DNA from 3 places in the Cerasibacillus sp. genome. Region 1 is predicted to be linked to each of the others. Evidence: riboswitches for the same ligand, from Rfam matches in the RefSeq annotation. Region 1 holds a riboswitch; each other region holds the start of a gene.
The links. Region 1 has a riboswitch for thiamine pyrophosphate ahead of thiW (energy coupling factor transporter S component ThiW). Riboswitches for the same ligand answer to the same signal wherever they lie in the genome.
Positions count from the first base shown of each region.

Region 2: another riboswitch for thiamine pyrophosphate. It lies ahead of tenA (thiaminase II); the one in region 1 lies ahead of thiW (energy coupling factor transporter S component ThiW).
Region 3: another riboswitch for thiamine pyrophosphate. It lies ahead of VIG73_RS01695 (ABC transporter substrate-binding protein); the one in region 1 lies ahead of thiW (energy coupling factor transporter S component ThiW).

Region 1 covers NZ_DATBTY010000036.1:43,660-54,540, forward strand. Annotated here, with positions in the region: gene thiM (hydroxyethylthiazole kinase) at 1-373, opposite strand, end outside; gene thiD (bifunctional hydroxymethylpyrimidine kinase/phosphomethylpyrimidine kinase) at 354-1,178, opposite strand; gene thiW (energy coupling factor transporter S component ThiW) at 1,203-1,703, opposite strand; TPP riboswitch at 1,796-1,909, opposite strand; gene VIG73_RS06310 (LytTR family transcriptional regulator DNA-binding domain-containing protein) at 2,188-3,228, shown strand; gene VIG73_RS06315 (ABC transporter ATP-binding protein) at 3,339-4,187, shown strand; gene VIG73_RS06320 (ABC transporter permease) at 4,184-4,897, shown strand; gene VIG73_RS06325 (hypothetical protein) at 4,968-5,819, opposite strand; tRNA gene VIG73_RS06330 (tRNA-Ala) at 6,179-6,251, opposite strand; gene VIG73_RS06335 (YeiH family protein) at 6,745-7,776, opposite strand; gene VIG73_RS06340 (LysR family transcriptional regulator) at 7,894-8,796, shown strand; gene VIG73_RS06345 (MBL fold metallo-hydrolase) at 9,031-9,765, shown strand; gene VIG73_RS06350 (ABC transporter substrate-binding protein) at 9,785-10,881, shown strand, end outside.
Region 2 covers NZ_DATBTY010000052.1:233-11,113, forward strand. Annotated here, with positions in the region: partial or broken gene VIG73_RS09035 (DegV family protein) at 1-324, opposite strand, end outside; gene VIG73_RS09040 (DUF779 domain-containing protein) at 642-1,010, opposite strand; gene adh (aldehyde dehydrogenase) at 1,390-2,910, opposite strand; TPP riboswitch at 3,088-3,191, shown strand; gene tenA (thiaminase II) at 3,303-3,974, shown strand; gene VIG73_RS09055 (ABC transporter ATP-binding protein) at 4,818-5,540, shown strand; gene VIG73_RS09060 (ABC transporter permease) at 5,537-6,649, shown strand; gene VIG73_RS09065 (TetR/AcrR family transcriptional regulator) at 6,662-7,324, shown strand; gene VIG73_RS09070 (hypothetical protein) at 7,595-8,350, opposite strand; gene yiaA (inner membrane protein YiaA) at 8,522-8,932, opposite strand; gene VIG73_RS09080 (RDD family protein) at 9,139-9,951, opposite strand; gene VIG73_RS09085 (stage II sporulation protein M) at 10,043-10,881, shown strand, end outside.
Region 3 covers NZ_DATBTY010000006.1:95,195-106,075, reverse strand. Annotated here, with positions in the region: gene VIG73_RS01735 (RtcB family protein) at 1-535, opposite strand, end outside; gene VIG73_RS01730 (NAD-dependent succinate-semialdehyde dehydrogenase) at 684-2,078, shown strand; gene VIG73_RS01725 (DUF2642 domain-containing protein) at 2,221-2,445, shown strand; gene VIG73_RS01720 (manganese catalase family protein) at 2,475-3,368, shown strand; partial or broken gene VIG73_RS15775 (transposase) at 3,711-3,966, shown strand; gene VIG73_RS01710 (ABC transporter ATP-binding protein) at 3,975-4,706, opposite strand; gene VIG73_RS01705 (ABC transporter permease) at 4,687-5,472, opposite strand; gene VIG73_RS01700 (thiamine-binding protein) at 5,474-5,764, opposite strand; gene VIG73_RS01695 (ABC transporter substrate-binding protein) at 5,779-6,786, opposite strand; TPP riboswitch at 6,881-6,992, opposite strand; gene VIG73_RS01690 (ABC transporter ATP-binding protein) at 7,054-7,728, opposite strand; gene VIG73_RS01685 (hypothetical protein) at 7,703-10,243, opposite strand; gene VIG73_RS01680 (acyl-CoA dehydrogenase family protein) at 10,522-10,881, shown strand, end outside.

The DNA of each region.
Region 1 (10,881 bases):
GAGCAATTTCTCCGGCATTACCTTTAATGACTGTTGGTTTAACTTTCTTTAACATATTTGTAATCACATGACTTCGATAGGGTGTAGCCGCTACGCCGACTGGATCGAGGACAACTGGAATATGGTGCTTATTAGCAGTCCGTCCAGCGAGGATCATACTAGATATATCTTCACTTGATAATGTACCAACATTAAGGAGTACAGCACCGGCTGATTTAGCCATATCTTCAGCTTCTTTTTCAGCCATAGCCATGACAGGACTCCCACCAAAAGCAAGAATGCCGTTAGCCGCAAAATTCATAACGACATAATTAATGAGATTATGAACTAATGGATTTTTTTCACGTACTTTGTCAATGATTTTTGGATTCAATTTGTGTCACCTCATTCATTCTTGGTGCCCAGTGATTCGTTGGGCCACTTCCACTTCCTAAATCAAAGGAATATCGAATAGCTTGTGTAATATAATCTTTCGCTTTGATAACTGCATTGACAAGATTTTCTCCTTGCGCTAAATAAGCGGTAATGGCGGCTGATAACGTACAGCCTGTGCCGTGTGAATTTTTCGTATCGATTCGCTTCGTCGTCAATCGATGGATTTGTTCACCATCATATAAGAAATCCGTTGCATCACCGGAAAAATGTCCTCCCTTAACGAGAGCTGCATGTGCACCATATGTGTTTACAATCAACTTTGCTGCTTGTTTCATATCATCTTCAGTTTGAATGGCCATTCCTGTTATCACTTCTGCTTCTGGTATATTAGGTGTAACAACATAAGTTAATGGTAATAATTCATCTCGTAAATATTGCTGTGATTCTCTAGCAATTAATGGATCACCACTAGCCGCAACCATGACAGGGTCCATGACATATGGTACATTTAGCGACTCTATCTTTTTCTTAATGACTTGCATCATATCAATATGAGCAATCATACCTGTTTTGAAGGCGTGGATTGGCATATCATTAATAACTGAATCGAGTTGTTTTTCAATCATATCTAATGGAATATGGTGAACGGCTTGAACTCCGGTTGTATTTTGTGCCACAACAGATGTGATCACTGACATCCCATATGCTTTAAGTTCTTGGAATGTTTTTAAATCGGCGTGAATGCCTGCTCCACCACTTGGATCTGTCCCAGCGATCGTCAATGCACATTTAACTTGTTTCATAGATTGATGCCTCCTAAGATAATGTTATTTTAAATGAAATGATTTCAATTGCTGAGTAGATTTCATACGTGAAACAATAAATAAACCAATCAACGCTCCAGATATACTACTCGTTAAGAAAGATGGGAAAAAGAAGAGTGCTCCAAAAGCCGCTCCCATAAATAATTTGGCAAACGGAATAGCAAACAGTGAAGCAATGATACCTGTACCGAATGCTTCACCGAAAGCAGCCCAGCTTATTTTGTTTGTTTTTTGATAGAAATACCCTGCTAGCAGTGCCCCAATCATACCGCCTGGAAAGGCAAGTAATGTCCCAAGACCAAATAAATTTCTGATAAGGCCAATCATAAAGGCAATTGTTATTGCTGGTATAGGACCTAACATAACTGCTGCTATCACGTTTACGGCATGTTGAACAGGGTATGCTTTAGCAATCCCTGCCGGAAACCAAAGAAATTGCGAACCTAGAACGCCAATAGCTATCAAAATCGCCATCATTGTAATTAATCTTGTACGCTGATGCATAATATCACTCCTTTCATTGTGAATAACAAAAAAGCCAGGATTCATCGTCATGAACCTGGCTGATATAATACGAATGTCGAAATAGATAGACATAGGCTGTCTGACTACTTCCCTCCGCTGGTATTAACCAGATCAGGTCCATAAGAGTTAGAAAACAACGGTTTTCCTCTCAGCCCCCAAATATTAGGGCACCCCTAGTAGCATTTAATATTTTTATTCAATTACTTTTAGCGTACCATATGAAAGCGCTTTTGTCATTTTCTTATTTTCATATATCTATGCTTAATTAACAAATGTATCAGTGTAAGGGTATAAAACAGTGAGTGATATAGACGAAATAAAAACTTAATTGAACGTCAAAAATACATCATTCAGCCTTTATTAGACATCGTTTAACAAAAAGTTAATCAAGATATTTATTACAAAGTGATGTATATTCAAGTAAGATGAAATAAGAGAAAAGTTTCATTAGAAAGGTGATTTTATGGAAGTATTATCGATTGAAAATGTAGCGAAACATGATAAGGATACAACATTGTTTCCTCCATTTGATCTAAAAATATATAAGCAACATATCACAGCCATTTATTCAAGTTTAAATGTCCGTCATGCGCTAATAAAAATGTTGATTGGCAAAACTTCGGTTGCACCTGGGAAGATTTTTGTCAATCATGAAAGTATAGTGGCAAATAAACGTCATTATTTATCACAAATTGCTGTTTGTTTTTTTGATGAAGGGATCTATGAACGGTTGACTGTAATTGATTGTATGAAGTTTTATCGAGATCTTTATCAATCTAAACAAACGTTTGATTATATTTTACAATTGACCCAGTTAGAAGAGAAAAAGTATAAAAAGATTAGTAAATTAACTTTTTCTGAACGAAGACGCATTCAATTTGCGCGGATGTTGCTTCAAGATGCCGCACTTTATATATTTGAAGAAGCTGATTTAAATGTTGACTTAGAGACGAAGCGTGTTTTCTCTACCATCACTGACACATTAAAACAAAATCAAAAGGCAATTATAATTTTGACTGGGAATATGGAAAATGCCATCACGGTGGCAGATAACGTGTATCGTTTAGATGAGAATGGTCTCCATCAAATAGAAATAGGTAAGGATGAAACTGAAGAAACAGAAAAAGAAGTAACTGAACCAGAAGAAAGTCTTGAACAAGCATTTGAATTTAATAAGATTCCGACAAAAGTGAATGACAAAATTGTTTTATTTGACCCTCCTGAAATTGATTATATAGAGAGTAAAGATGGACAGGCACATTTATTTATAAAAGGAGAAGCTTTTCCAACGACGTTTACGTTAAATGAATTAGAGGAACGGTTAAAATATTTTGGTTTTTTCCGATGTCATCGTTCATACATTATTAATTTGCAAAAAGTTCGTGAAGTGATCACGTGGACGAGAAATAGTTTTAATTTAATTTTAGATGATCAAGCGAAATCTTCTATACCGTTATCAAAGGCAAAAATGGCTCAATTAAAAGAAATGTTGGGCCTAAAATAAGCTCCAATCATCCTGGAAAATGCTCCATTCATGGAAAACATGCTGCCAAATCAACGTTTTTCCTCTATTCTAGATTTACAAGCAGATGGAAATCACGAGGAGGAAAAATGGTGGAACAAATGATTAAAGTGAAGTCATTAGCAAAAATTTTTGGCAATCAACCCGCATTAGAAGATGTTCATTTTGAAGTAAACAAAGGGGAAACATTTGGATTTTTAGGACCAAGTGGTTCCGGAAAAACGACAACGATTAAAATTCTAACCGGGCAATTAATAGCTACTTCAGGAGAAGCATATGTATTTGATCAGCCTGCTGCTCTATTAAATAAACCACAATATCGGAAGAAATTTGGTGTTGTAACAGATAATAGTGGCCTTTATGATCGTTTATCGATTTATGATAACTTAAAATTATTTTGTGACCTTTATGATGTACCTGCAAAACGAATAAATGAAGTGTTAGAAATGGTGAACTTAGGGAATGAGCAGAAAAAGGTTGTTTCAAAACTGTCTAAAGGGATGAAACAAAGGGTACAGTTAGCAAGAGCATTCTTACATGAACCAGAGCTACTGTTTTTAGATGAACCAACATCCGCACTAGATCCAGCAAATTCTAAGCATATTCATGATGGCCTTCGTGAGTTGACGAAGAAAGGTACAACCATCTTTTTAACAACTCATGATATGCATGAAGCGGAGATATTATGTGATCGTGTAGCATTTCTGCATAAAGGTAAAATCCAGCTACTTGACGAACCAAAAAAACTGCGTCATCAGTTTTCAGATGCTTCCTTACAAGTCTTACTAAAGGATGGACGCGAGCTATTATTACCAGGAGGGCCTGAAGGAGCACAGACATTATATGATTATATGCAGGCGGATCAAGTAGTGTCTATCCATACGAATGAACCAACATTAGGAGATATTTTTGTTGAAATGACAGGGAGGGAACTTGTATGACTTTTTCAATGAAGCGTGTGATGGCTATATTTAATAAGGATTTGAAGGATTTATCGAAGAATATGTATGTTTCCACATCGATTCTAATGCCGTTAGTGTTGGCAGCGATATATGGAAGAATGGCTGATGAACTTTCCATAGATGCCTATTATCTTGTTATTAATCTTGCTTTTACAATGACAGCTACATTTATTCAATGTGCCATAATTGCTGAGGAGAAAGAGAAGAACACATTACGTGGATTGATGTTATCACCTGCCACAGTTGTGGAAATTTTTAGTGGAAAAAGTTTAGTTGCTTTCTCATTAACTGCAGTGACGATTATTGTATCCTGCTTATTTATGGAGTACAATCCGGAAAATATTGTCTTAGTTGCTGTTGGAATGATTGTTTCTACTTTATTTTATCTCGCATTAGGGACATTGTTTGGTTTATTAGCAAGGACCGTTGTAGAAGCATCTGTGATTATTATGCCTGTCGTGTTCTTGTTTGGATTCGGCTCTTTGATCGAATCACTTATTGATAAATATCCATTTTTAAGCGTAGCGGAATACCTACCGAACATGCAACTCATTGACTTAGCTTCAAAAGTACAAGCGGGGTCTGGTTTAGCAGATGTATGGCCGCATCTAGGTATCATGACAATTTGGTTTCTTGTTACTGCATTTATCACCATTGTTGTCTTTAAAAAGAAAGAAATCGATGCTTAGAATTTAACATGATATCCGTCAAAGAAAAAAACCACCATTCTTTTTAAAGGATGGTGGTTTTTTTAATATTTTAGAAAAGGCTTGTCGATAATCCTAATTGACTAAGTAACAAACTATTGATAAGAATGTTAATGGTACCAATTAAAAACGCTGTTCCAACACCATAATAGATTCGTTGCGGATGACTGGTTAGTTTGTCGTAAACTAATAAGGCAGGTACTAATGATAAATATAATTGCACGGTTCCGCCTAATAATGAATTAGCAAGCATACCTACAGATAAAGCACCTAGAAGAATAACAACAATATTTAACACGAGAAACGGTATCGATAAACTACTAAACTGGATAAACAACTGTTTAGGATTTAATTCCAGTTTAGCGACCTTAAATACGATGAGTAAACTTCCATAAGAGATACCAAATGCGATAGCACCAACGAGAATCATTTTAAGGACAATATTAAAAAACTCTCCAGCTCCAGAATATCCATAATCATAGCCGCCAAAGCTTCCTAGCATGTCTTCTAATTCTCCAAAAAGTCCTCCCATAGTCGTATTCATTGTAAAGTAATATCCTAATGAAAGAGTTAGAACAAAAAGGGAGATACTTACAATACTAAATACGAGATGTTTGTCATGTAGTTGAAGGGATTTCGTTGGATTTTTTAGTAGTTCTACAAAGAACTTCCAATAGGATCCTAGGCCCTTCTTAATATTATCTAATGTTTCATTAGAAGATGAGTCTGTTTTTTGATTGGTGACTGTTGCTGCAACTTCGTTAGGTTTGTTGGTGTGGGTATTCTCATTCGGGGCTTGTGTATGTTGTTCTTGGGTGTGACTTATTCCCTGAATCGGCTGACCACAATTTTCACAATTTGATCCAGCTTGTTGTTGATGATTACAATTGGAACAAATAATCATTATGATGACCTCCTTCTTTATTACACTCTACCATTATTTATATTAAGGATGAAAATTGATATACCAAATGTTTTTGAATCATGTATATCATTTAAGTAAATAACAAGACAACATTTGCAATCAAGTGTTAGGGGGATATTTCTCCTCAAAATAAATATGTATGGCGGAATTATCAAAAGTAGAACGATAATTGTATAATATACTAAAATTTTAAATAACTCAAGAGAATAAAGTCCTATTTTTTAATCATTATTAGATGTTTATAACATGAGCTTTTGATTCAAAATGAACACTCCTAGTAACAAATGAGAAAATAAAAAAACGCCTATACACATTAATGTATAAGCGTTCTTCTAAGATGGAGCATATCGGGCTTGAACCGATGACCTCCTGCATGCCATGCAGGCACTCTCCCAACTGAGCTAATGCCCCATATCTGATTTAATGCAATCGATTTATATTATATAATGTCATAGGATTTTTTGCAAGGGGCATTTATTAAACGTATGTGTTTATTAATTTTTTACACTTATGTTCTTACTCAACAACTTAGTTAAATCAATCTTTTTTTCCAAATTATGTTTGTTTTATAAGGAAGATGATAAAATTAATAGTTTATCTTTTTTGCAATATTTAAAACGGTTTCTCGATCTGCCCCAGCAACTGTAAATAATTTTTTCTCTGTAATGATTTGTAACTCGCAAATTCCTGATTCTGATTGATGTAAAATAGCAACTTGTCCATTAATATTTAACTCTTCTACTGTGTTAGAAGGAAACCAGCCTTTTACTTCATCTGTAAATTTTGAAATGTTAATGCCATTTGTATATGTTGTTTCTGATACTAAAATATCGTTTTCTTCTGTTTGGTGCCATGCCCTTATGTTTTTTGACTAGTCTTCTTTAGACAGCCCTTATCAAAAATATTAAGGAAATACGATAAGATACGTTAAACCTGATAAGAGAATGCTCGTTACAATCATTGCCATTAATGGGCGAAGGGCCTTATGGCGTAAATCTCTCATGTTAACACCTAAACCTAATCCAACCATGGCAGCTGTTAAAAGCCATGTTGTGACAGAATATATAAAGCTCATCATTGAATCACTGACAGGAATCGAATGACCCAAAACATAACTTCCTAATAAACTCATCATGATAAACCCAAGTAAAAACAATGGAAAAGTAATCTGTGCATCAGTAGATTGGGATTGTTTTTTACGTTTTATCAGCATCATTATAATAATCGAAAGCGGGATGAGCAGAAACACGCGTCCGAGTTTTGCTAAGAGAGCCATCGCTAAAGCATCTTGCCCAGCTCGTTCTGCCGCTAAAGCAACATGTGCTAATTCATGCAAACTTAGGCCTGACCAAATACCATAATCGACCGACGATAAAGATAAAAATGGTCGGATTATAACATAAATAATCGAGAACAATGTCCCAATAAGAGCAATCATGCCAACACTTATAGCTGTATCATTATCTTTTGCTTGAATTATAGGTGCAATGGCTGCAATCGCAGCTGCTCCACACACACCTGTACCGACACCGGCAAGTAATGAAATGGTTGGATCGGCCTTTAATCGTTTAGATAAAAACATCATAACAAAAATACTAAAAGCAATGACTAACGCATCTTTAGCGAGTAATCCAACTCCTTCGCCAAGCACAGTATGAATATTTAATCGCAATCCATACAAAATAATTGCCAGTCTGAGAAGTACTTTTGAAGAAAAGGTAATGCCCGTTCGGAGTCGTTCTGGATATCCGAATAAAAGATTATAAATAAAAGCAATGATTATAGCTGATGCAAGTTGACCAACATAAGAGAATCCAGGGATATAGGTTAGTAAATAGCCTAAAAGGGCAATTAAAAATGTAAACAAAACACCACCTATCCACCTACTAGTTGCTGATGATAAAGGGTGTTTTTTTATTTGTTCTTTGTGTGTCATTGATGCCATCCTCCCATTCATACGATAAAGGAGTTTTATAGATAAATGAAATAAATCATTGTTATAATAACAATAAGTAAAATGATATAATAAAGAAAAATAAGGAAGAGTGAAAGTGTGGATCAGCGATTAGAAGTATTTGTTACTGTTGTTGAAGAACAGAACTTTACCCGCGCAGCAGAAAAATTGCATATGACACAACCAGCAGTTAGTCAATATATTCGTCAATTTGAAAATGATATAGGAACGCGATTATTGGAGAGGACGAATAAATATGTTCGTCTAAATAAAGCAGGTGATATCGTTTACCATCATGCAAAGGAAATTCTTGGCTTATATACGAATATGCAACATCTGATTGATGATTTAATTCATCAAACAAAAGGCTTGTTATCGATTGGTGCTAGCTATACATTTGGGGAATATGTGTTGCCAAAACTTATTGCTCAATTAAAAGGAGCATATCCCGATATTGAACCGTCGATTATGATCGGTAATACAGCGACAATTGCTGATTTGGTTAATCGTCATCAATTAGATGTTGGAATTGTTGAAGGTCGTTTTAAAGATCAATCACTCCAAGAAGAGAAATTTGCTAAAGACGATATGTATATTGTTTCTTCATCGAGCCATCGATTCGCCAAGTCCGGTAGAACCATTACAAAAAAGGATCTACAAGATGAAATTTGGGTCATAAGGGAACCTGGATCAGGAACACGTGAGGCAACATTAATGATGTTAGAACAAATAGGTGTGAAACCAAAACACCATGTTTATTTTAGTAGCACACAGTCCATTAAACACGCTGTTGAAGCAGGACTAGGTTTGACATTATTATCAAAATGGGCTGTACAGAAAGAGCTAAAGTATGGTGACTTAAAAATCATTCCAGTACAAGGTTTACCATTTAGACGTGTTTTTTCAATGATTACGAAATCACCTTTTCAGACAAAGGCATTAGAGGTCTTTATGGATATCGTTCGTTATCATACTTTATTATATATGAATGATTATTCTTAACAGAGACTATATAGGAGATTTACACAAAAACAACAAAAACAATATATAATAACGTTATATGCATTTTATTTTATATCTTTGCTCTTATTTCATCAAAAGCGCTTAATCCGAATGATAGGGGGAAATTAAATAAGTTGTACATTTTATTATAGAGCTATTCACAAATAAACGAATGTTTGACAAATAAATATTTTAAGCGTTTTCAATGAATGAACAATAAGGGGATGTTAATACGTGAAATTAACTACGGTCGGTTTTTGGGGTGCATTCCCCCGTGCTAACGAAGCGACATCTTGTTATTTAGTACAAGATGAAGATACACGTATTGTATTAGATTGCGGCAGTGGTGCATTGTCACGTTTACAAAACTATGTACAACTTAACGAGTTAGATGCGGTGTTTATTAGTCACACACATGCAGACCATATAGCTGATATTTATTGTTTAGAATATGCGATGTTAGTCCAAAGACAATTAGGAAATAGAAAGACGCCGTTAGATGTTTATATTTATACTGATGAGTTAAGGACATTACCATTTACTTTTCCAGAAGCATTGAATATACAACAACTTCACGTAACTGATAGAATTCAAGTTGGTTCATTATCGGTTACTTTTTCGGAAAATGTGCACGATATTCCATGTTGTTCTATGAAAGTTACGAACCGAACGGGACAAACACTTGTTTACTCAGGGGATACAGGTTATACCGACACTCTCATTCAATTTGCTAAAGGAGTAGATGTATTGCTTATTGAATGCAGTTTATATATGAAACAACAGGGTCTTATTAAAGGGCATCTTGCAAGTAATGAAGTCGGAAAAATAGCACAGCAAGCAAATGTGAAACACGTTGTTTTAACTCACTTTCCGCATTACGGTCACTTAAATCGTTTAAGAGAAGAAGTTAGGCTGTTTTATAAGAAAAAAATCACTTATGCAAAAGAAGGTCTAACCATTACATTATAATAATAGGGGGATTTGATCAATGAGAAATATTGTAAACATTATCTTACTCACTGTGTTTGCTTCTCTTGTTATGGTAGGTTGCTCTAATGATTCTAAATCTAAAACAGGTTCAAAAGAAGAGGTGGCCAAAAAGGGCGGTACGGTTCGAATAGCGATGAGTACGGAAGTGGATAATTTAGATCCTTATTTATCGGCTGCAACAGATACGTCATCCATGATGGATAATGTATTTGATGGACTACTTGATACAGATGAATCAGGTCAGTTAATTCCAGCACTTGCTAAAGAATATAAGATCTCTGATGATGGGTTAACATATACATTCCAGTTAAATGAGGGGGTCCTTTTTCACGATGGTTCTGAATTAACAGCTGAAGATGTCGTTTATTCGTATTCGAAGTTAGCGGGATTAAATGGAAATGAGCCCCATTCTTCTAAATTTGAAATTGTCGAGACAGTCGAGGCAACATCGGATTATGAAGTTGTGGTCACATTAAAGGAAAGAGATTCTGCCTTTTTAGCGCGAAACATTGCTGCTATCGTACCGCAAGACTATGAGGAACAAAGTACGGAACCAATTGGGACAGGTCCATTTAAATTTAAAGAGTACAAAGTTGGTCAAGAACTTATTTTAGTTAAGAATGAGGATTATTACCAAAAAGATAAAATGCCTAAAATTGATGAAGTTCAGTTTAAAATCATGCCAGACCAAGAATCTTCTATTTTAGCAATGCAAGCGGGGGATATCGATGTTATTCCTGGTGTCACGGCACAAGGGCTTAATCAATTAGGTGATTCCGTTGAAACGGTAAGCGGTCCACAGAACATGGTTCAGTTAATGGCGATGAATCATGAAGTCAAACCACTAAATGATGTCCGTGTACGTCAGGCGATAAATTATGCCATTGATAAAGATGTCATCATTGAAACAGTAGCAGAAGGAAAAGGGACGAAATTAGGTTCGAATATGAGTCCGGCGATGGCACTTTATTATGAAGAAGGTTTAGAGGATTATTACAATCCTGATGTTGAAAAGGCAAAGGCCTTACTAAAAGAAGCTGGTTATGAAGATGGGTTTACAATGGAATTAACCGTTCCATCCGACTATCAATTTCA
Region 2 (10,881 bases), on a different contig from region 1:
TTCCAATTCTTCACTTGCAAGTTTCGCATTTTGATGTGAGGAAGAGATGCCTGAACCTAGGCTAATATGAACGACTTCATGCCCTTCGTCTGTCCATTGACGAAAGTGATCGATATATTCTTGAGGGTTTGGTGCAGATGTTTTCGGTAATATACGTTCTTTTTTAAAGGTTTCGTAAATCTCATCTGGTGTAATGTCAACCCCGTCTTGATAAATTTTATCGCCTAAGTTTATACGAAGAGGCTGTAGATGAACGTCGTACCGTTCCAGTAGTGCGGTGCTTAAATCACAAGTACTGTCAGCACTGAGAATAATTTTTGACATATGTATTCAACCTCTCTGATTTTAGTACACTGTATTTACTATTACCGTTATTCTATCAAGAGTGCACAAAGACATTCAAACATTTGATATTTCCATAAACATTTTAAAAATACCGATTCCACAACTAATCATTTGCTTGTAACAACATGGTAGATTGCTATTTCATAAAGGAAGCCGACAACGAATATTTAATGATTTTACTAATTCCAATTGCACCTGATTAACAAGATTGATTGTGAAGCGGCTATTTTTCGGACGGACATTTCCATTACAATCGATACCGTTTCACAACGATACAGCATTATTAGATAGGAGAATTAATGTTTAAATGTCAGATTTAATTTTCGTTTCTCATCATCTGTAAACACGCGTGAACGTGTTAAAAATCGCTTCCCTTCTGGTCCCTCTAATGAGAACATTCCACCACGCCCATCAACAACATCGATAATTAATTGCGTATGCTGCCAATATTCATATTGATCTTTTGCCATATAAAACGGCGCGCACCCTATTTTTCCTAATAAAACGTCCGCATCTCCAACGCGAAATTCATCACGTGGATAACACATCGGTGAGCTGCCATCACAGCAACCACCAGATTGATGAAACATTAATGGACCATGCCTTTCTTTTAGAAAACCAATTAACTTTAACGCTTTTTCCGTGGCAACAACGCGTTTTATCATTTTATATCATCCTTTTTCTTTTTGTCGCTTACAATTGTTGTGCCATCAGTGAAGTAACACTCCTTAATCTGTTTTTATGATATGCATTTAGAACATTAACAAGAAATACTTCAGCCGCAAGCGATAGATAATATACTGCGGGTACTTGAGAAACGTGTTTGAACGGTACTGTACTCGCTGATGAGCCTGCCATGAGTATTTAAGCATACTTCTCATGCGGTTTGGTATTCCTGGCAGACTCGTATGACATACATGAAACATTTTCAATACTGTTGTACCCGCTTAAAGACTTATCTAAGCATACTTAATCTACATTCCTTACGAATTGATATCCACAGGTGATATGCAATCGTTCTCAAAATGAAGACCAATAGTCAAATTAAAATAACCCCGTCGGTTCTTCACTATAACTGATAAGCAAGTTTTTCGTTTGTTGATAGTGGCTAAGCATAATTAAATGGTTTTCGCGTCCGATGCCTGATTTTTTATAGCCACCGAATGCGGCATGAGCTGGATATTGATGATACGTATTCGTCCACACACGGCCTGCTTGAATCCCACGCCCGAAACGATAGGCTTTATTAATATTTCGCGTCCAGACACCAGCACCGAGGCCATATAATGTGTCGTTCGCGATATCCATCGCTGAGTTTTCATCTTTAAACGTTGTGACAGATAGAACCGGGCCAAAAATCTCCTCTTGAAAAATCCGCATGTTATTATGCCCTTTAAAGATGGTCGGTTTGACATAATAGCCGCCACTTAGTTCACCTGCTAATTCATTCCTACTTCCACCAACTAATACTTCTGCGCCTTCTTCTTTTCCAATTTCCAAATAGGACATGATTTTTTCCATTTGTTCCATCGACGCTTGTGCACCCATCATTGTTTCGGTATCTAATGGATGACCGACTTTAATTTCTTTTACTCTTGCAATGGCTTTTTCCATAAAATCATCATAAATTGATTCTTGAATGAGCGCACGTGATGGACACGTACAAACTTCGCCTTGGTTTAACGCGAACATAACGAGTCCTTCGACTGCTTTATCTAAAAATCCGTCATCTTGATCCATCACATCATTGAAGAAAATATTTGGTGATTTGCCACCTAATTCAAGTGTAACTGGAATAATATTTTCGGATGCATATTGCATAATTAACCGACCTGTCGTTGTCTCACCAGTGAACGCCACTTTCGCAATACGACTATTTGTAGCTAAAGGTTTACCAGCTTCTAATCCGAATCCGTTCACTACATTCAGTACACCTGGAGGTAATAAATCACCGATTAACTCTAGAAAAACATGAATCGATGCTGGCGTTTGTTCAGCTGGTTTTAATACAACACAATTCCCCGCTGCGAGTGCTGGTGCAATTTTCCATGTAGCCATTAATAGCGGGAAGTTCCATGGAATAATTTGCCCAACAACACCGAGTGGTTCATGGAAATGATAGGCAACCGTATCATCATCAATTTGACTAATTGAACCTTCTTGGGCTCTAATCGCTCCAGCAAAATAACGGAAATGATCAATAGCTAGTGGTATATCCGCAGCTAATGTTTCCCGCACCGCTTTACCATTATCCCAAGTTTCCGCCACCGCTAACATATCGATGTTTTCTTCGATTCGATCTGCTATTTTGTTTAATATATTTGCCCTTTCAGCTGGTGATGTTTTTCCCCAGGCATCCTTTGCCTTATACGCCACATCCACCGCACGTTCCACATCTTCTTTCGTCGACCTGGCAATCTCACAAAACACCTCACCTGTCACAGGACTGACGTTTTCAAAATAGTTCCCTTTTACCGGTGGGACATATTCACCCCCTATAAAATTGTCATACCGCTCCTTAAACTGCACAACTGAACCTTTCGTATTTGGATTGACATATCTCATAAATAAAGCCTCCTCACATAAACGATTAGGTGTATCATGTCGTTTTCTTATGTAATCACGGGTTGCTATTTAAAAAAACATGATACCCCCTGATAACATGTTTATATTAAGTTTTTGAAAAATATTCATGATTTGACTCTTTTGATGAATATGATAGTCTAAGAGTGAAAGATATTTCGTTTCTACTAGGGGAGCCTGAAAAAGGCTGAGACTAATTAGGTTTAGGACCCTTGGAACCTGATCTGGTTAACACCAGCGGAGGGAAGTGGACGATTCGCCAAGCAATTAGTTGACTAGGTTAGACTCTTTTGGGGGTCTTTCGAGTCAATATTTAACTGCGAAATCACTTTCCTCCTCCAGAATCGGAAACGATAACAAGAGGAGGATTTTTTATGTCATTTTCACAACAATTAAAAGAAGCAACAAAGCACAGTTGGGAATTAAGTTTAAATCATCCATTTGTTCAAGGGATTGTAAAAGGTGATTTACCACTAGAAACATTTCGTTACTATATTTTACAAGACATCTATTATCTAAAGCATTACGGTAAAATTCATGCGTTTGCCGCAGCTCATGCCGATGATTTCGCTGTGTCAGCGATGCTTGCAGAAAAGGCAAAATTAACAGCTGAGGCAGAATTAACGGTTCATAAGCAACATGCGCAAATATTAAATATTACTGAAGAGGATTTGAAAAACTTCAAGCCTGCTCCAACGGCATACGCCTACACATCTCATATGTATCGGGCAGCCTTATCAGGTAGTTTAGCAGAAATTGTCGCCGCCATGTTACCTTGTTATTGGCTCTATGCTGACATCGGTCGTATCAATAAAGACGCCAAACCAAAGGAAGAAATCTATCAAAACTGGTTGGCAACATATGCCAGTGACTGGTTCCAAGAGTCCACACAAGAGCAGATTGACCTACTCGATGAATTAGCATTAGAAGCAAGTGAAAAGGAAAAGGAAAAAATAAAAGACCAATTCATTATCGCCAAAGAATATGAACTCGCCTTTTGGGAAATGTCATATACGTTTGAAAAATGGTTGTCTGAGAAAGACTAGAATTTCCGCAATGAAATTCACCCTCTATCGTGAGGGTGAATTTTTTTGGTTTTGCATCAGGTGGAGTGCCCTACTCATCGCGGGTGAGATCTTTTTCGCGAGTCCGCATTGGTTGCAGCGCTCTACTCGTTGCGGGTGAGACTTTTTTCTAGAGTTCGTATCGGGTGGAAAGCTCTACTCCACACGGATTTCGGTTTTCTTATGAGTTTGTAAGGAGTGGAGGGAGCTACTCCGCACGAATTTTAATTTTCTTATGAAACTGTAAGGAGTGAAAGGATCTACTCCACACAGATTTCGGTTTTCTTATGAAACTGTAAGGAGTAGAAGGCGATACTCCACACAGATTTCGGTTTTCTTATGAAACTGTAAGGAGTGGAGAGCTCTAATCCGCATGGTTTTCAATTTCCTCATGAGATTGTGACGAGTGGAGAGCTCTAATCAGCACGGATTTCGGTTTTCTTTTGAGATTGTAAGGAGTGGAGGGGGCTACTCCACACGGTTTTCAATTTTCTTATGAGTTTGTAAGGAGTGGTGGGGGCTACTCCGCACGGATTTTAGTTTTCTTATGAAACTGTAAGGAGTGAAAGGATCTACTCCACACGGATTTCGGTTTTCTTATGAGTTTGTAAGGAGTGGAAAGCTCTACCCCACACGGTTTTCAATTTTCTTATGAGTTTGTAACGAGTGAAGCGCACTAATCAGCATTTTATTCATCTTTCTAGTCTACTTGTAACCTGTGCTCCGCTTCATGAAGCCAAAATAATAAAATATTCATTGACAATTCCAGGACATCTTTTATAATCGAAGTGAGTAATCACTCATTATATGTGAGGAGGTCATGAAATGGGCATCTCAATAGACGTTAAGAATATTAGTAAGCGTTTTGGCAAAAAAGATGTGTTACAGGATATCGATTTAGAAGTTGCAGATGGTGAAATTTACGGGTTGATTGGTCCCTCGGGTTCTGGAAAAACAACCTTAGTGAAAATGATTGTTGGTATGGATCGGCCTTCTGCTGGAAGTGTTCGTTTGCTTGATAAAAAAGTACCTGACTTAACTGTATTGGAGAATATTGGCTATATGGCTCAGGCCGATGCCCTCTATACAGATTTAACTGGGAGGGAAAACTTACAATTTTTTTCTTCACTTTTTTCACTGAACAAAGCACAACAGAAAGAACGCATTACATATGTCAGTGACCTTGTCAACCTGACGACAGACTTACAGAAAAAGGTATCCACCTACTCTGGTGGGATGAAACGCAGATTATCCCTTGCGATTGCACTCATTCAAGATCCTCAGGTTATAATTTTAGATGAACCGACAGTTGGAATTGATCCAGAATTAAGGCAAACGATTTGGAAAGAATTAATGCGCTTAAAACATAGCGGCAAAACCATCTTACTAACGACACATATCATGGATGAAGCAGAAAAATGCGATCGTCTTTCGATGATACGTGATGGAAAAATCATCACATCTGGGTCACCAAAATCATTAAAATCCCAATATGACACAACGAATTTAGAGGATGTCTTTTTATTTGCGGGGAGGGAAAGTCAATGAGAGTATTCGCTTTAGCAAAAAGAATTGTAATCCAAATGCTTCGGGATAAACGCGCACTTGCTTTAATGATGATTGCACCGTTGTTTATTATCACGATTCTTCATTATTTATTTTCAAATGAAGACGTGACACCACGCGTTGGCGTAAGTCATACGAATGATTCATTTATCGAATACCTAAAAGAACAGGATGTCGATGTCGTTCAATACGATGAAAATATGAAGCTAAAGTCAACGATTGAGGATGATGAACTGGATGCGATGGTCACCATGGAAGATGATAATTATGTTATCATTTTAAAAAATGAACAAACGGGAACATCAAAAGCGATTGAAATGAAAGTGAAGCAATCGATTGCCAGCATACAAAAAGAAAAACAAACGAGTGAGCTCTCTTCCTTTATAGAGGAGATCAAACAAATGGCTCCACAACTTGCACAACTACCAACATTAGCTCCAGAAGACATCCCGGAAGTTGAAAAAGTTTATGTATATGGAGATGAAGAGACAACCTTTTTTGATCAATTGGCACCTATTTTTGTAAGCTTTTTCGTCTTTTTCTTCGTATTTATTATTTCTGGTATCGCTATTTTGCGGGAAAGAACATCTGGCACATTAGAGCGATTAGTTGCAACACCAATTAAGCGGCGTGATATTGTATTTGGTTATATACTCGGTTACGGTTTATTTGCTGTCATTCAAACTTTAATCGTCGTTTTTTATGCTATTCGTGTGCTAGATATTATTTTAATAGGTTCTATTTGGCATGTGATACTGATAAACCTGGTCATTGCTTTTGTCGCATTAACACTTGGTACATTACTTTCAGCTTTTGCTAATTCTGAATTTCAAATGATGCAATTTATTCCGCTCATCATTATCCCGCAAATTTTCTTTGCTGGAATCATACCTGTTGATACAATGGAAAATTGGCTCCAGTTCATTGCAAAATGTATGCCGATGTACTATGCTGGAAATGCCATTGTCGACGTGATGTATAAAGGATTGGGCTTTGAATATATCATAATAGAACTGTTCATTTTACTTGCGTTTGGATTTTCCTTTATGCTCTTAAATATCCTAGCATTAAAAAAATATCGACGTATTTAGTTGGAGGTAACAATGGAGCGTTTTGAATTAATTGTGCAAACACTTTTTGAATCGAATAATCTCACTGAGAAACAAGAGCAAATTTTAAAAGCAGCTGTACAATTATTTTCCGAAAAAGGATATGCTGCCACTTCAACAAGTGAAATCGCTAAACAGGCACAAGTGGCGGAAGGAACGATTTTTCGACATTATCGTACAAAGAAGGAATTATTGCTTGCTATTGTCGGACCTTTTATGGAAAAAATAGCTGACTCATATATTGTTAATGATTTAACCGATTTACTAAATAAAGATTACCAACGGCCTGAAGATTTGTTGTCTGCCATTATCGAAAATCGCCGTGATATCATCGTTCAATTTCTACCACTATTAAAAATTATTTTCCAAGAATTGCCGTTTCATCCGGAGTTACGTGAACATTTTTTACAACTCATTTCTGACAACATGTACCATCGGGTTGTAGAGGTTATTAATGATTATCAACAAAAAGGCATGTTAAAGAAGTTGCCACCCACTGCGATTGCTAAGTTTGCCATCACAAATATTCTCGGTCACTTATTTACTCGTTATGTTCTATTCCCTCATCTTGAATGGGATGATGTGCGGGATACAGAACAACTGATTCAGCTGATTATGAATGGAATAGGAAACAGTGATTCAAAAGTCGAATCATGATAAAAAATAAAAACACTGTCCTTAACGTGGTTCAAATCCTCGGGACAGTATTTTTATGTCTGTAGTAATCGAGAGGCATTCATCACGGGGATACATTAAGTACCCGCGGTTGCCTCACTGCGGGTACTGTTTTGACGTAAAGCTTGAGATGGTACCCGCGGAGCTGCCACCACCAGTACTTTGGAGCATAAATGCCCCGGAAAGTACCCGGGGCATGGTCCGCTCCCTCTCACTTTTCTAAAAATCATTTGCTGCGAATATTTTATTCAGTTACTCCCAATACGGCGGATTCTCTCCTTTATGCTCTGAAAGTATCATCGCCTCTCGATCGACTTCATAGGATAATCGCCAGTAACCATGTTCTTTACCTTTTTCCCATCTTTCGATAAAGTGAACGATGTATTTTTCTTTACCTATATCCTCTGCTTTGAGTTCTTTTTCAACGTTGTACCCACTAATCTCTTCCTGCCAGCTTCCCATTTTTTCTGGGAAGTCATCTGTGACCATTCCCTCACCTGATGTAGCAAACTCCACTGCAGCTTCCAAAGTAAATGGTGGAAGTGGTGGTGAAATGGCTTCGAAAATTCCCCATGACAATAAATAGAGAAAAACCGTTGCCGTCAATAATCTAAGAAGGAGCTTATGTTGATTGATTTTTCTTTTTACTAATTGATTAATTAGTGCATAAAGACAGGCTGCAACAGCACCATATAGCGCAAAACCCCATTCCATAAAAAAGAGGCCTCCCGCTAAACCAAAAAATATATGAAGGAGAATAGAGAGCTCATTCGAAAACATTAATTTCGTCTTAAAATAGTCAATACCTAAAGAGATAAGATTTCCATAAATAAAAATAATTGCCCCCGCATAAATAGCAACAACAAATGCGCTACCTATTATTTGGTTTCCTGTGTTAAATCTTAAATCAGTATGATTGTCAAAAATAATAATAAATCCTAATGCTAAAGAAAACAATGCCGTTGAAAGTATTGAGGTAATGATTTTCTCTAATAAAATTTGCTCCATCTTACTTTTCATCGCTCTCCCTCGTTTCAAAGGACTCCTGTTTATTAAATATTACGTTATAATTTTTCAAAGGATTCGGTGCTTTCATTTTACAAAAACGAAGCTAAACCTATCTGAAAAAGGGCGATTCCCTTCTTTTTAATATGAAGGCAATCGCCATAGTTATAACCTTTAGTCTCTTTCTCTCGTTTTCTGAGTATCTCTTATATTCTTCTGGATCGTTACTGATGCAAATAAACTAAGCGTAAATGCCATCCCATAAAATCCTTTTTCGCTTAAAATAATACTTTCTGCATTGTACAAACCAATCCCCATTAATAATACAGCTAAAATAAGTGCAAGCCAACTAATCCCATAATAAATATTAGTGACTGGTATTCCTTCTTCTTTATCTCTTACTGCTTTTTGTAAAGATACTGCTGAATAGAGTCCGAATATTAACACGGCGAAATAGTATCCTTTTTCGTTCAGTTCCATTGTTGCGTTAAATAAGCCGATTAGATATGCACCAACACCTACGAATAGTGCCGCCCATGAGGCCCCTACAAAAGCTGAAGTTGGTTCTCCTTCCTTTCTATCCATTTTTATTTTTGGCTTTTCTTCTATTTCCTTCTCTAATAAAGTCTCGTAATCATTTGACAATGTTTCTTCACCTCGATTTTTTATTTAATGATTGCAATTGCAGGTAAACGGCTAGTATCCATATTCATTATATAGAATTTCCCCAGAAGAGTTAGATGTTTTTTTATAATTCCGCCTCTTCGAAACAGTTTATTACCCCTTATCATTTACAACTCATAATCCCATTCACCTTTTAAAATTAGATACAAAGCAAGAAGGTCATTTTCTAAGTCATACGTTGTTTTATGTGCCGTGTCCCAACCTGCTTTTGGAAACATGATGTGAACAAGTTGTTCTGTAAAAGACTGGCGTTCTTTTTCTGGTATAGCTAGGAATCGCTCACTATATGTACGCAAAAGCTCCCAGTCTTTTTGCTGAAATGATTTTAATTCCCATTCACCAAGTTTGTATCGTTCTTTTTTGATGTTGCGTTTGGCAATTTCTTTTTCAATAGGGGTTAATTTCTTTCGCTGTTTTCCATCAAATTGATGTTTTCGTTCATAAACGACAATGGTGCCAGCAACAAGATCACCGACTCGTTTATGTCTTGGGTGTATAAAAATCATTAAAAGGCCGACTAGATAAAAGCCAGGCAACATATCGATAATACGAAATAAATTTCGAAGCAAGCTACCTATAAATGTGATTTGGTTGCCATTTTCATTAATTACTCGAATGCGCATGATGCGCTTGCCGATTGTTTGACCGTTTCCGAAAGCTTCAAAGAGGATAAAATATCCAGAAATCACCAGAAATACGAAGGCAAAGATAATAATAGTGGAAAATATTGCATCACCTATATCCATTGTTTCAACAAGATTGACACTTAAATAAAAGCCGGATAACGATATGATAATTAAAGAAATTAATAGAATAGCATAATCAATGATAAAAGCTGTTGCGCGACTCCCAAGCCCAGCTAATTGAAATTGGAGTGAGACATATTCTGGTGTTTTTACTCCGATTTTTTCTTTGTCCACGGTAAACCTCCTCGTTATAAATTTGTTTATATTTCATAAATATCGTATTATTAAAAAAACAGATAAATGATTAGCTGAAAGTAGGGATAATGTGAATGTCAAACAATTTGTCAACCAGTACCGTGACGGTTGGCATAAACTTGAGCAATTAATGGGAGTCATGCGTAAAGAACAGGCTTCTTCAGATGATATCAATCAATTTTATCGTCTTTATCAAAAATCGGCGCAACATTTATCCTATGCACAAACTTATTTTCCAAATGAAGAAGTTACATCTTACTTAAATGGTCTTGTCGCGCAATCTCATAATCTTTTTTATAAAAACACATCATCATATAAGGCACCATTTAGGCATTTTTTTACAGCTGTTTTTGTTCGATTGTTGTGGGAACAGCGCACCGCTATAATCATTGCATTTTTATTATTTATGCTTGGAACAATCGGGAGTTTCCTGACCGTCTTAGTTAACACGAATGTATTCGCTAGTTTTTTGCCTGAATATATTCAACAAGTTGATTCGAATCATTTTGCTGAACTTGATAAAGGAATTACTTCTGGACAATCGATTCTTTCCACTTCTATTATGGTCAATAATATTCAAGTTGCTGTTCTCGCTTTTGCTGGTGGAATAACTTTTGGGATTTTGACGACATTCGTACTTATTTATAATGGCGTCATCATCGGAACACTTCTCGGACATTTTTATTTATCTGGTCAGCTTTATCCAGCCTTAGCTTATATTGTTCCTCATGGGGTAATTGAATTAACCGCGATTTTTATTGCTGGTGGCGCTGGATTATTAATGGGCTATAAATTATTTGTACCGGGACGTTATTCGCGCCTATATCATTTAAAGACGCAAGCTAAACGTTCATTACAATTACTGCTTGGGTCAGTACCAATGTTTGTCATTGCTGGTATAATTGAAGG
Region 3 (10,881 bases), on a different contig from region 1:
AAAAGCCTGTTGCAGTCCGATGACCAAGACCACGACTGCCAAAATGATTCCCAATCCATACGTCTTCTGTCTTTTCGTCTATTAATATATCAACATAATGATTACCAGAACCAGCCGTTCCTAATTGTTCTCTCGCAATTGCTTTTAATTGATCATGTTCATGTTGACCTATTTCTTTATAAACATCCCATGCCGGATCATTAAAGATATCATGGTCTCCCCATTTTGAATTGGCTCCCGTTCCAACCCCAAAAGGAATTGCCGCTTGTACTTCATCCATCATTTCCGACATATGTGATTTTACATCGTCATATTTTAAATTCGTCTTGACTGCTTTGTTGCCACATGCGATATCGTATCCAACTCCTGAAGGTGCCACTTGATTGTCATATACAATGACACCACCAACAGGTTGGCTATATCCATAATGACCATCCGCACACATGACACCACCTACGACTTGACCAACTTTCAAACAATTTTCAAATTGTCTTAAAGTGTTCGTGTCATGTTCTCCGAAAATAACCGTTTTCATCGTTCATGCCTCCTGTTCTCTAAATCTATCATAGCAAGTTTTAATCAATTTGAATAGTCGTTCAAAATGACGGTAAACATATTGAACGAAAAACTAAATATAGCATGATAAACTGGAATAAGAGACTAAAATATGAACAAAGGAGCGAATAACCGTGAAAAAAATACAAATCAAAAACCCTGCTACCGGGGAAATGATTGATGAAATTGATTCACATACTGAAGAAGAGATACATTTAGCACTTGAAAAAGGGAATCAAGCATTCAAATCGTGGTCCCAAGTAAATGCCCATGAACGATCACGCTTACTAAAAGCATGGGCAAATAAGATTCAAGACAAAAAGCAAGACATTGCTCGCATCATGACAATGGAAAACGGTAAACCGCTTCATGAATCCCTTGGAGAGGTTGATTATGCAACAAGCTATATTGATTGGTATGCCGAAGAAGCGAAACGCATTTATGGACGTACCATTCCAGCTCACACGGAAACGAAGAGAATTATCGTATCTAAACAACCGATTGGACTTGTAGCTGCGATTACACCTTGGAACTTTCCAGCAGCGATGATGACACGTAAAGCCGCTCCAGCATTAGCAGCTGGTTGTACATTTGTCGTGAAACCAGCAGTTGAAACACCGTTAACAGCGATGCGACTTATTGAATTGGCACATGATATTGGTATTCCAAAAGATGTCATCCAATATGTGAATGGACGTGGTAAACAGATTGGTGACATTTTTACAAGCAGTCCATTCGTACGGAAAATAACCTTTACCGGTTCAACACCTGTTGGTAAATCATTGATTGAACAAAGTGCTCATACAGTTAAAAATGTCACAATGGAGTTAGGTGGTCATGCTCCACTAATTATTCATGCAGATGCCGATCTTGACTTAGCTGTCGAACAAACAATGGCCTCGAAATTCCGTAATGCTGGCCAGACTTGTGTCTGTGCCAACCGACTCATTGTCCACGAAAAGATCAGTGACGCTTTTTCAAAAAAATTAGCTGACCATGTGAATAAATTGAAAGTCGGTAATGGACTTGACGAAGAAACGGATATAGGACCAATCATAAACAAAAAAAGCTTTGAAAAAATTTCTCAACAAATTAAAGATGCCATTCATAAAGGAGCCACTGTCCTAACAGGTGACAACTATCATGTGAACGAAGAGAAAGGATACTATTACGTTTATCCAACTGTCTTACAAGGGGTCACTGATGAGATGATTATGATGCAAGAAGAAACATTTGGTCCAGTCGCACCAATTACTACATATGAAACACTTGAAGAAGCTGTTCATATTGCCAATAATACACCATTCGGTTTAGCCGCTTATTTCTTTACGAATGATTATCGCATCGGCACATACTTGCATGATCATTTAGACTTTGGAATCATTGGTTGGAATGATGGGGCACCATCTGCCGCACACGTCCCATTTGGTGGTATGAAAGAAAGTGGGCTCGGGCGTGAGGGTGGTATCGAAGGGATCGAACCATATTTAGAAACAAAATATTTATCGATTGGAAATGTGTGATAAATAAAATGATACATTTAGAAAAGGTATGGAAGGCTAAGTGACTTCCATACCTTTTTTTCATGTACTTCTTTCATAAAAGCACATTCGCCTATCCCTAGACATATGATATGACGAAAATCATTGTTAGGAGTGATTAAAAGTGGAACAAGAAAGACAATCTGTCCAATTCACCCATCCATTTGATCCTTATTTTTATCGTTCATTAAATCATCTTCAAGGAAGAAACATCGTCATTCAAACAGTGAGAAACCCAATTCAAGGTATATTAAAAACGATTACACCAGACCATGTTGTGCTTGAAGTAAGTGGTGTTTCTTTTTACATTCGAAATCAAATGATCGTATGGGTCACACGAGCTAAATAGCGACATATCGTAGGAAAGGAATGAACAAAATGTTTAAACGCGTAAACAAGTTATTAATTGAACTTCCTGAACCAGAATATGGTGATGCCAATGCAGCAGCTGCTGTACAAGAATTGCTCGGGGGAAAGTTCGGGGAAATGTCGACTTTAAATAACTATATGTTTCAATCATTTAATTTTCGTGGAAAACGAAGATTAAAACCTTTTTACGACCTTGTTGCAAGCATAACTGCTGAGGAATTTGGTCATGTTGAGTTAGTGTCTAATACAATCAATCTCATTCAAAAAGGGACGACTTTTGAAGCGGATCCTGATTTAACACCTATGCATAATGCAAAGGATAAACGTAATACACATGCTTTTATAGCAAATGCACAGACAGCTATTCCAGGAGATTCAATGGGGCATCCATGGAATGGTAGCTATGTCTTTTCAAGTGGTAATTTATTATTAGATTTACTACACAACTTCTTTTTAGAATGTGGTGCACGTACGCATAAGATGCGCGTATACGAAATGACCGATCATCCAACCGCTCGTGAAATGATTGGTTATTTACTCGTTAGAGGTGGCGTCCATATACTGGCATACGCTAAAGCGATTGAAATCATAACAGGTGTCAATATAACTAAAATGCTTCCAATCCCGAATTTAGATAATCGAAAGTTTGATCATGCACGGAAATTTGAAGACCAAGGTGTTGGAAATGTCCTATTTACTTGGAATGATTCAGGAGATTATGCCGACATACGAAAAATATGGAAAGGTACCAATCCCGAAACTGGCGAGCGCCTTATTGTAAAAGAAGGGACACCTGAAGGAGCACCTATTCCCGATTTAGATGAGTTACCAGAAGAATTCGCACCAGGTATTGGACCAGATGAATATAAACAAATAGCGAAACGTTTAATGGAAAACATATAATTAAACAATAAAACGAGGCTGGGGCAAAACCTCTGAAAAATGAAAAAACTATTCTTGTTCACTTTTTCCTTATGTCCCAGTCTCCTTCTCCTAATCATAATGACAGTACGTGAATTATCAATAGAGCGAGCTGTTCTGCATGGATTCAAAGATTTATGCTTAACCATGCGGAGTGGAACTATCTACTCTGCATGGATTTGAAAATTTGTTCGTAACCATGCGGAGTGGAACTAACTACTCTGCATGGATTCAAAGATTTATGCTTAACCATGAGGAGTAGAGAACTTTACTCGTTTCCAATTTGGATTTTTTGTATTTTATCATCTAATAGATTTTAACAAATATAAAAAACGTAAAATAGATGTTGAACCAGCTTTTGGATTCCTGAAGGCTAATTTGTCATTCTCTCAATTTTCGGTCAGAGGAAAATCGAAAGTAGAAAATGAATGAGCATTTGCATTAATGGCGGTAGACTTAAGAAGTATACCGCCAAAATTCGAAACAAAAAAGAAATTGCGGAAACAACATTTCAATGTTGATTCCGCAATTTTTCTCATTTAAAACTGGTTTTGTCCCAGCCCCTTTCTCTTATGATTAATTGAGACCTTATTTCTGCATTTTCTCATACACTTTCTTTTTAAAGTGTAAAAATTCCTCTGTTAACAATAGTCCTTCATGGCGTGGACGTGGAAAAGGAATAACGAATTCATGTTTTACGGTCGCTGGACGTTCAGACAAGATGATGATCCGGTCAGAAAGAAAAATCGCTTCTTCAATATTATGCGTCACAAATAAAATTGAGCGGCGATATTCACTCCATACATCCATTAACCACTTCTGCATATCGAGGCGCGTAAATTCATCAAGAGCAGAAAACGGTTCATCAAGACACATGAATTTTTGCGGACTAAGCAATGCACGTATAAAAGAGACACGCTGTTGCATTCCACCTGATAGCTCATATGGATAATGATTTTCATAACCTTTTAGACCCGCACGTTCAATCATTTGCAGAGCTATTTTTTTATCATATGGACCATGAAGTTCAGCACCAAGGACGACATTTTTTAAAATACTTCGCCATGGGAGTAGTGCTGGTGATTGTGGCATATAACTTATCGAACCACGACGTCCATTTATTTTTACTTCATCTAAATAAATGTCTCCATTATCAGGAAGACTAATGCCACCAATTAAACGAAATAATGTGCTTTTACCACTACCAGACGGACCAAGTATTGATACGAATTCGCCATCATTTACTGTTAAGGATAGGTTCTTTAATACAGCATGATTTCCGAATGATTTATTGATTTGTTTAATGACTAAATGACTCATGGGCATTCCCTTCTTCTATTGGTTTCCAACGGACGAGCTTTTTTTCGATATAAACGATAAGACCAAAGAATAATAAACTTAAAATAATCACTAAGAAAATGGCGACAAATACCCGATCTGTCCGAAAAGAAGATGATGCTAGTGTCATATAAACACCAATCCCTTTATTTGCACCTAACCATTCAGAAATAACTGCTCCCATGACACTATAAGTAGCCGATATTTTCAAACCAGAAAAAACAGCTGGTAAAGCATGTGGCCATTCAAGCTTCCTAAAAATTTGTAACTTAGAAGCACCCGCCATTTGCATATAATGGAGCCAATCACGATTCGTCTGTCTAAATCCATCTAACGCAGCAATTGTAATTGGAAAAAAGCAGACAAGTGTAATAATAATTACTTTCGGTAACATCCCGAAACCAAACCAAATAATAAGTAAGGGAGCAGAAACAATGACAGGAATATTTTGCGATATAATGAGTACAGGATAAAAAGCCTCCCGCATAAACGGAATGAGATGCAATGATATAGCGACAACAATTCCGACACTTGAACCGACTAAAAATCCAATAATTGCTAATTGCACGGTTGATGAAATATGTTTAGAATACTGATTCCAACCAGTTAATGCTTCATCCACTATATCGCTCGGTGGTGGTAAGAGCCATGTTGGTATTTCGAATGTTTGACAAGCGACTTCCCAGCCGATGATGAAAAGGATGATGACCAATAATGGTCGCCATCCTTTATTTATTAATTGCTTCATATTATCGATACTTCTCCGTCAATTTATCCATTGAAGCACCACTTGGTTCATATAATATTTTCACTTGTGAAATCACATTCGAACTACCCAGTTCCACCATTTTTTCATTCATACGTTCGACAATCGCTAACAATTCGCTTAAATTACCTTCCATCGTTGTTTCAAGTGGATTCACTTGATATTTAACACCAGATTGTTCAATGACCTCAATAGCTGCATCAACATATGGAATGACATCTTCACCATTTTTCGTCTTTGGTATAATTTGTATACTTATAAGTGCGTTTGCCATGATGGACACCTCTTTTATTTTGGTAAAAATTCATTTGTAAATGCTTTATCACTATCTAATTCTTTATCAAGTAAATCATTTTCCAGCATCCACTCTGCATAGTTTTCCCATACTTCTAGTTTTTGTTCGCCCCAACGCTCAGCATCATCTTGATATTTATCTTTTAGCCACTCTTGGCTAGCTTTTACTAAATCTGCGTCAAGATCTGGTACCGCATCGATTAAAATATTTGCCGCTGCTTCAGGGTCTTCTATCGCAAATTCATATCCTTTAGATACGGCACTTAAAAACTTTTCTACTGTTTCTGGATTTTTTTCAATTTGTTCTTCACTTGTAGCGAGAACAGGTGTGTAATAATCGAGCTTATCCGAGAAATCAGTTAAATAGAGCATGTCTAATTCTTCCTCACGCAATTCAGCTTCAATTCCTGTCCATCCATAGAAGATCCAAGCAAAATCAATATCACGTGTAACAGCAGTGAAATAATCCGCTGTACCGATATTAACGATGTTTAACTTATCAATATTGCCACCGTCTTGTTTCATCAATGTTGATAAGACAGCTTCTTCTACAGGTGAGCCCCAGCCACCATATGTTTTACCTTCAAAATCTTTCGGTGATTTTATATTTTTATCAACCGGTGCGGCAAAACCTGATGTATTATGTTGAATGATTGCTGCAATCGAAACAAGTGGGATATCTTGAACTCTTGCTTCTGTAATACTCTCCTGGTTACTAATTCCAAAATCAGCTTGTCCCGATGCAATCAGTTGGTCAGCTCCAGCTTCACCTGGCAACATAATCTCTACTTCTAAGCCTTCTTCTTGAAAGTAACCTTTTTCCTGAGCGACATATAGACCTGTATGATTTGTATTCGGTGTCCAATCTAAAACAACTTTTACTGCTGTTAATTCATCTTTCTTCTTGTTTGATTCATCAGATGTTTTTTCTTTTGTATCATTATTACCACAAGCTGTCATAATAAGTAATACAGTGATGAGTATAGCTAGTAGTCTCTTCATGTTAATCTCCCTTTTTTCGATTCAGTCGTAGGGAATGATACGAATTCATAAAAAAAGCCCTAGAAAATCTAGGGGCATGAACACATATATAGACATAGTTGTGTCACATGTTCCCTTCGCTGGTATTAACCAGATCAGGTTCAAAGAGTTAGTATCTTACGGATACAATCTCAACCAGCAAAACACTGGTACCCCTACAATGAATCTTTTATTTGTCTTCATCATAACTATGCCATATCGACGATTAAATTTCAAGATGAAGCTTCTTCAATTCATTATACGATCCACGATTTCGCCATTTCTTAGTTCAAATTGGAAATTACCATGTTTTGTCAGTTCTAAATCATGTGTGACAAGGACAATCGTTGCGCCTTTTTTATGGATATCTTGTAAAATAGCCATAATCTGATCACGATTTTTAAGATCTAGGTTTCCTGTTGGTTCGTCACATAATATGAGCTGTGGGTCATTCATCAAGGCCCTAGCAATGGCTGTTCGTTGTTTTTCTCCACCAGATAATTGTGATGGCATATGATTTTTCCTATTCGTAAGGCCAACCATGTCAAGCAATTGTTCCGCCTTTTCTTTGACAACAGCTTTCGATTCGTATGGTAATAAAGGAATCATCACATTCGTAAGCACATCGAACTGATCAAACAGTTGAAAGTCCTGAAAAATATAGCCGATATATTTCCGACGAAAAGAGCGACGTTCTGCTTCAAGTGCTGTCATCGCATCAAGTTCGCCAATTATCACTTGTCCACGATCCGCTTGCTCAATAGCTGATAAAAGTCGCAGTAATGTTGTTTTACCAGAACCGGATGGACCAGTTATCGTAAGCCAACTCCCAGATGCAACGGTAAAATCAATTTCTTTTAAAACGTTAATTGTTTCGACACCTGTTTCATATGATTTATTAACATGATGAAGCTTGATGTCCAATTGTAGCACCTCCTTTTACTTGTGTTCGATGTAATGAATAAATCGAACCGCCAATAGTCACAGCCAAAATGAATAAAAATCCAATGATTCCTGATATAAATGCTATTAGCGTCGTCTCAATAAATATGAACATAATGATAGAGCTTACAATCCACCCGAAACCTATCGATAATCCAGCCCATATAAGCACTTCTTTTATAAAATAGTTTCGGATTGCTTTTTTCTCCCAACCGAGATATAGAAAAAGCTTAATTTCTGACTGACGTGTTTCCCACATACGGCTAAGTGATTGATAGACTGTTGTTAAACTTAACACGTACAATAGGACGATAACAAGGTAAAATAACCCCTCAACTTCGCCATGTACATAAGCACCAAGTCTTGTGAGTGTCGTATTTGCGACCGTTTGTATTAAGAAGAATGGTAGAAAACATGTCAAAAGCGTCATTAAAAACAACTGAATACATGCGGCAATAATGCTTGATTTATAAAAACGAATATTTTGCATAACGACCGTTTTACCTTGTTTCTTAGGATGTCGTATTTTCTTTTTCTGTACGAAGCTGGCTAATAAAAGTAAAAGTAGAAAGATAATACTAATCACAGCTGATAAAATAAGTGGTAACCAGTCATTGATATACATACCATAAACGGTAAAACCAATCATCACGAGAGTAATAGGAATGCCTAACATCGTTATCCATTCTTTATAGCGAACCCGGCGGATAAGTTTTTCTGACCAACCGAGTTGTGCTAGCAATTGTTCATCTCTTTGACGGTCTACAAGTAAATTAGAAAATGAATAACCGACAAATGTAAGTGCTACCAAACCATATAATAAAGTTAAAAGCACTTGAAGCGCATTCCAACTCGATATGACCGTATCTGCTGCTCCTAACGTCGTAAACATTTGAACAACTTTACCAATTCCTTCAACATCAACGGTGAGGTCTTGAAGTGATGCCCCTGCTACAATATCAACCGTAAAACCAGCTTCTTCCCATTCATCTGCTAACTCACGAATAAGTGTTGCCGCTCGTTTATCATAGCCAGTAATTCCGGCAACTTTAACTCGAATCGCGTCAATCGGAGCCTCACCTTTTATTTTCTCCGCCCAATCAATCGAAATCAGTCCGTGTGCAGGTGTCGTTATAAAACTTCCCGGCACAGCTGATGGATGAAGTTTCACTGATGAATCTGTTGCCAAATATGGCATATCACGCCCATAAATACCTAAAGGGGAAGACGCTAACATATCTTGGTTTTCTTCAATTGAAAAGAATCCTACATGAGAAAATTCAAATGCATCATCTTCATTTAGTGGAATATTTGCATCATCAACTTCAAAAAATTCCACTTCTGTCATCTTTCTATAAATCGGCGCGCCATAATTCTCATCGATTCCCATCTGATTAATGCTCAGATTCTTGTTATCTACCATGTTATAAACGACTGGGTCAAGCTGATAGCCAATGCGTTGTCCAAATTTCCTATAAAATCCACTTAAATACCCTTCGCCCTTTCCCGTACCATCATCTGCGACAAGTTTCTTTTCCTTATTAACAAAAAAAGGGTAATCTTCAAAAGGAGAAGGACCATCATGGGCATGAAATACATAGACTTCATTGTTGTGCATACGTTTTTTACGAATATACTCATCCAAAAATTGCTCATAATCGGCAGGCATTTCGACTAATGTACGAATGGCAAGCCCATCCTTATGTTTACTTTTCCACTCTCTTAACTCTTCTTCTGTCGGTTTAAGTAAGTCATCGATTGTCAGTTTAATCGTATTGGGTACCGAGACATCTTTCAAGCTCAGCACTGGGATAGCCAGCTTTCCACTTTTATAAGCCCGATGATTACGAGCCATTCCTTCAAGTAAGCTTAAATCATCATTCACTAATCTCCCTTCCTCTTCTGAATCAATCGCTACTACTTGATGATAAGAAGGTGGAAAAGCAAAAAGTGCCGCAACATGATCGAGATAGTTGTTTCCTACTTCAAAAGATGAAGGATACCAAAGTAAATCTAAATCTTCATCATCGAAGTCATCGATAAAATCATAAACAAAGGTATCTTCGTTATATGTATAAGTATTTAATCCATCACTCGTCTCGTAGTTGACTTCATAGTATTTCAATGTTTCCGTTTTTTCAAGCATCCAGGAACGTAATCTTGCGGTAAACAAGCCAATTGAAGCAACAGGAGCCGCAATATCAACTTGTGGGTGGTTTTTTATTTCTTTCCACTGGTCTATCGTTATACCACCGCTTCCGATTCCAAGATAGTTTTCTTCAATTAAACCAAGTTGCTTTTCGAGATTGGTTCGGGCCTGTGGCGGTCTTATCAAGATATCATATGTGCCCCGAGAAAAGGCCGTAATATCTTGTTTTACTTGTTGTTTTGCATCAGCTAGCGTTGATAATGTGTAAGAAACGGTGCTTATGACAAGCATAAGCACAGTAACCATGATGATAATCGTTCTTTTCGTAAATAAACGAATCCCTTTCATAAATCATCACCTTTATTCTATCGACTCTTTTTCACCTTTACTTACATTGTACTTAGCAATCATTTTATTGAATTATCTTAGGAGAATAATTTTTGCGTTTAGTGGAATAATTTGCCTATATATTAATATTCGATAATATATGTCGAAAATCCTTCTTAATTGATATTTTTTGTGAAGTTCTCTATCTAACTATTACTTATTCATCCCCATAACCTATAATAAGAAGGTAATCATTTGCTATAATAAAAGAAACCAATTCATAAAGGATGAATCATCATATGTCACTATTAAACAGAGAAACCGTTCAATGGATTAGAAATGAAATGAATCAGCATCATGATCAAACATCAATCCCAAACACTGTCCTTTCATATATGATAGACAACCAATTATTTAAACTGATTGTTCCTAAGTCCCTCGGTGGAAAAGCACTTGAATTACCTGAAGCTGTTCGCGTCTTTCAAGATGCCTCCTATGTCGATGGAAGTTTTGGCTGGCTCGTTACAGTCGGTTCAGGCGGAGGGATGTTTACTAGTAACTTCACCCAAGAAGCTGCAGAAACTTATTATAAACCGAAAGATGCAGTCATCGCTGGGAGTGGATTTCCAGCCGGCATCGCTGAACGTACAGACGGAGGC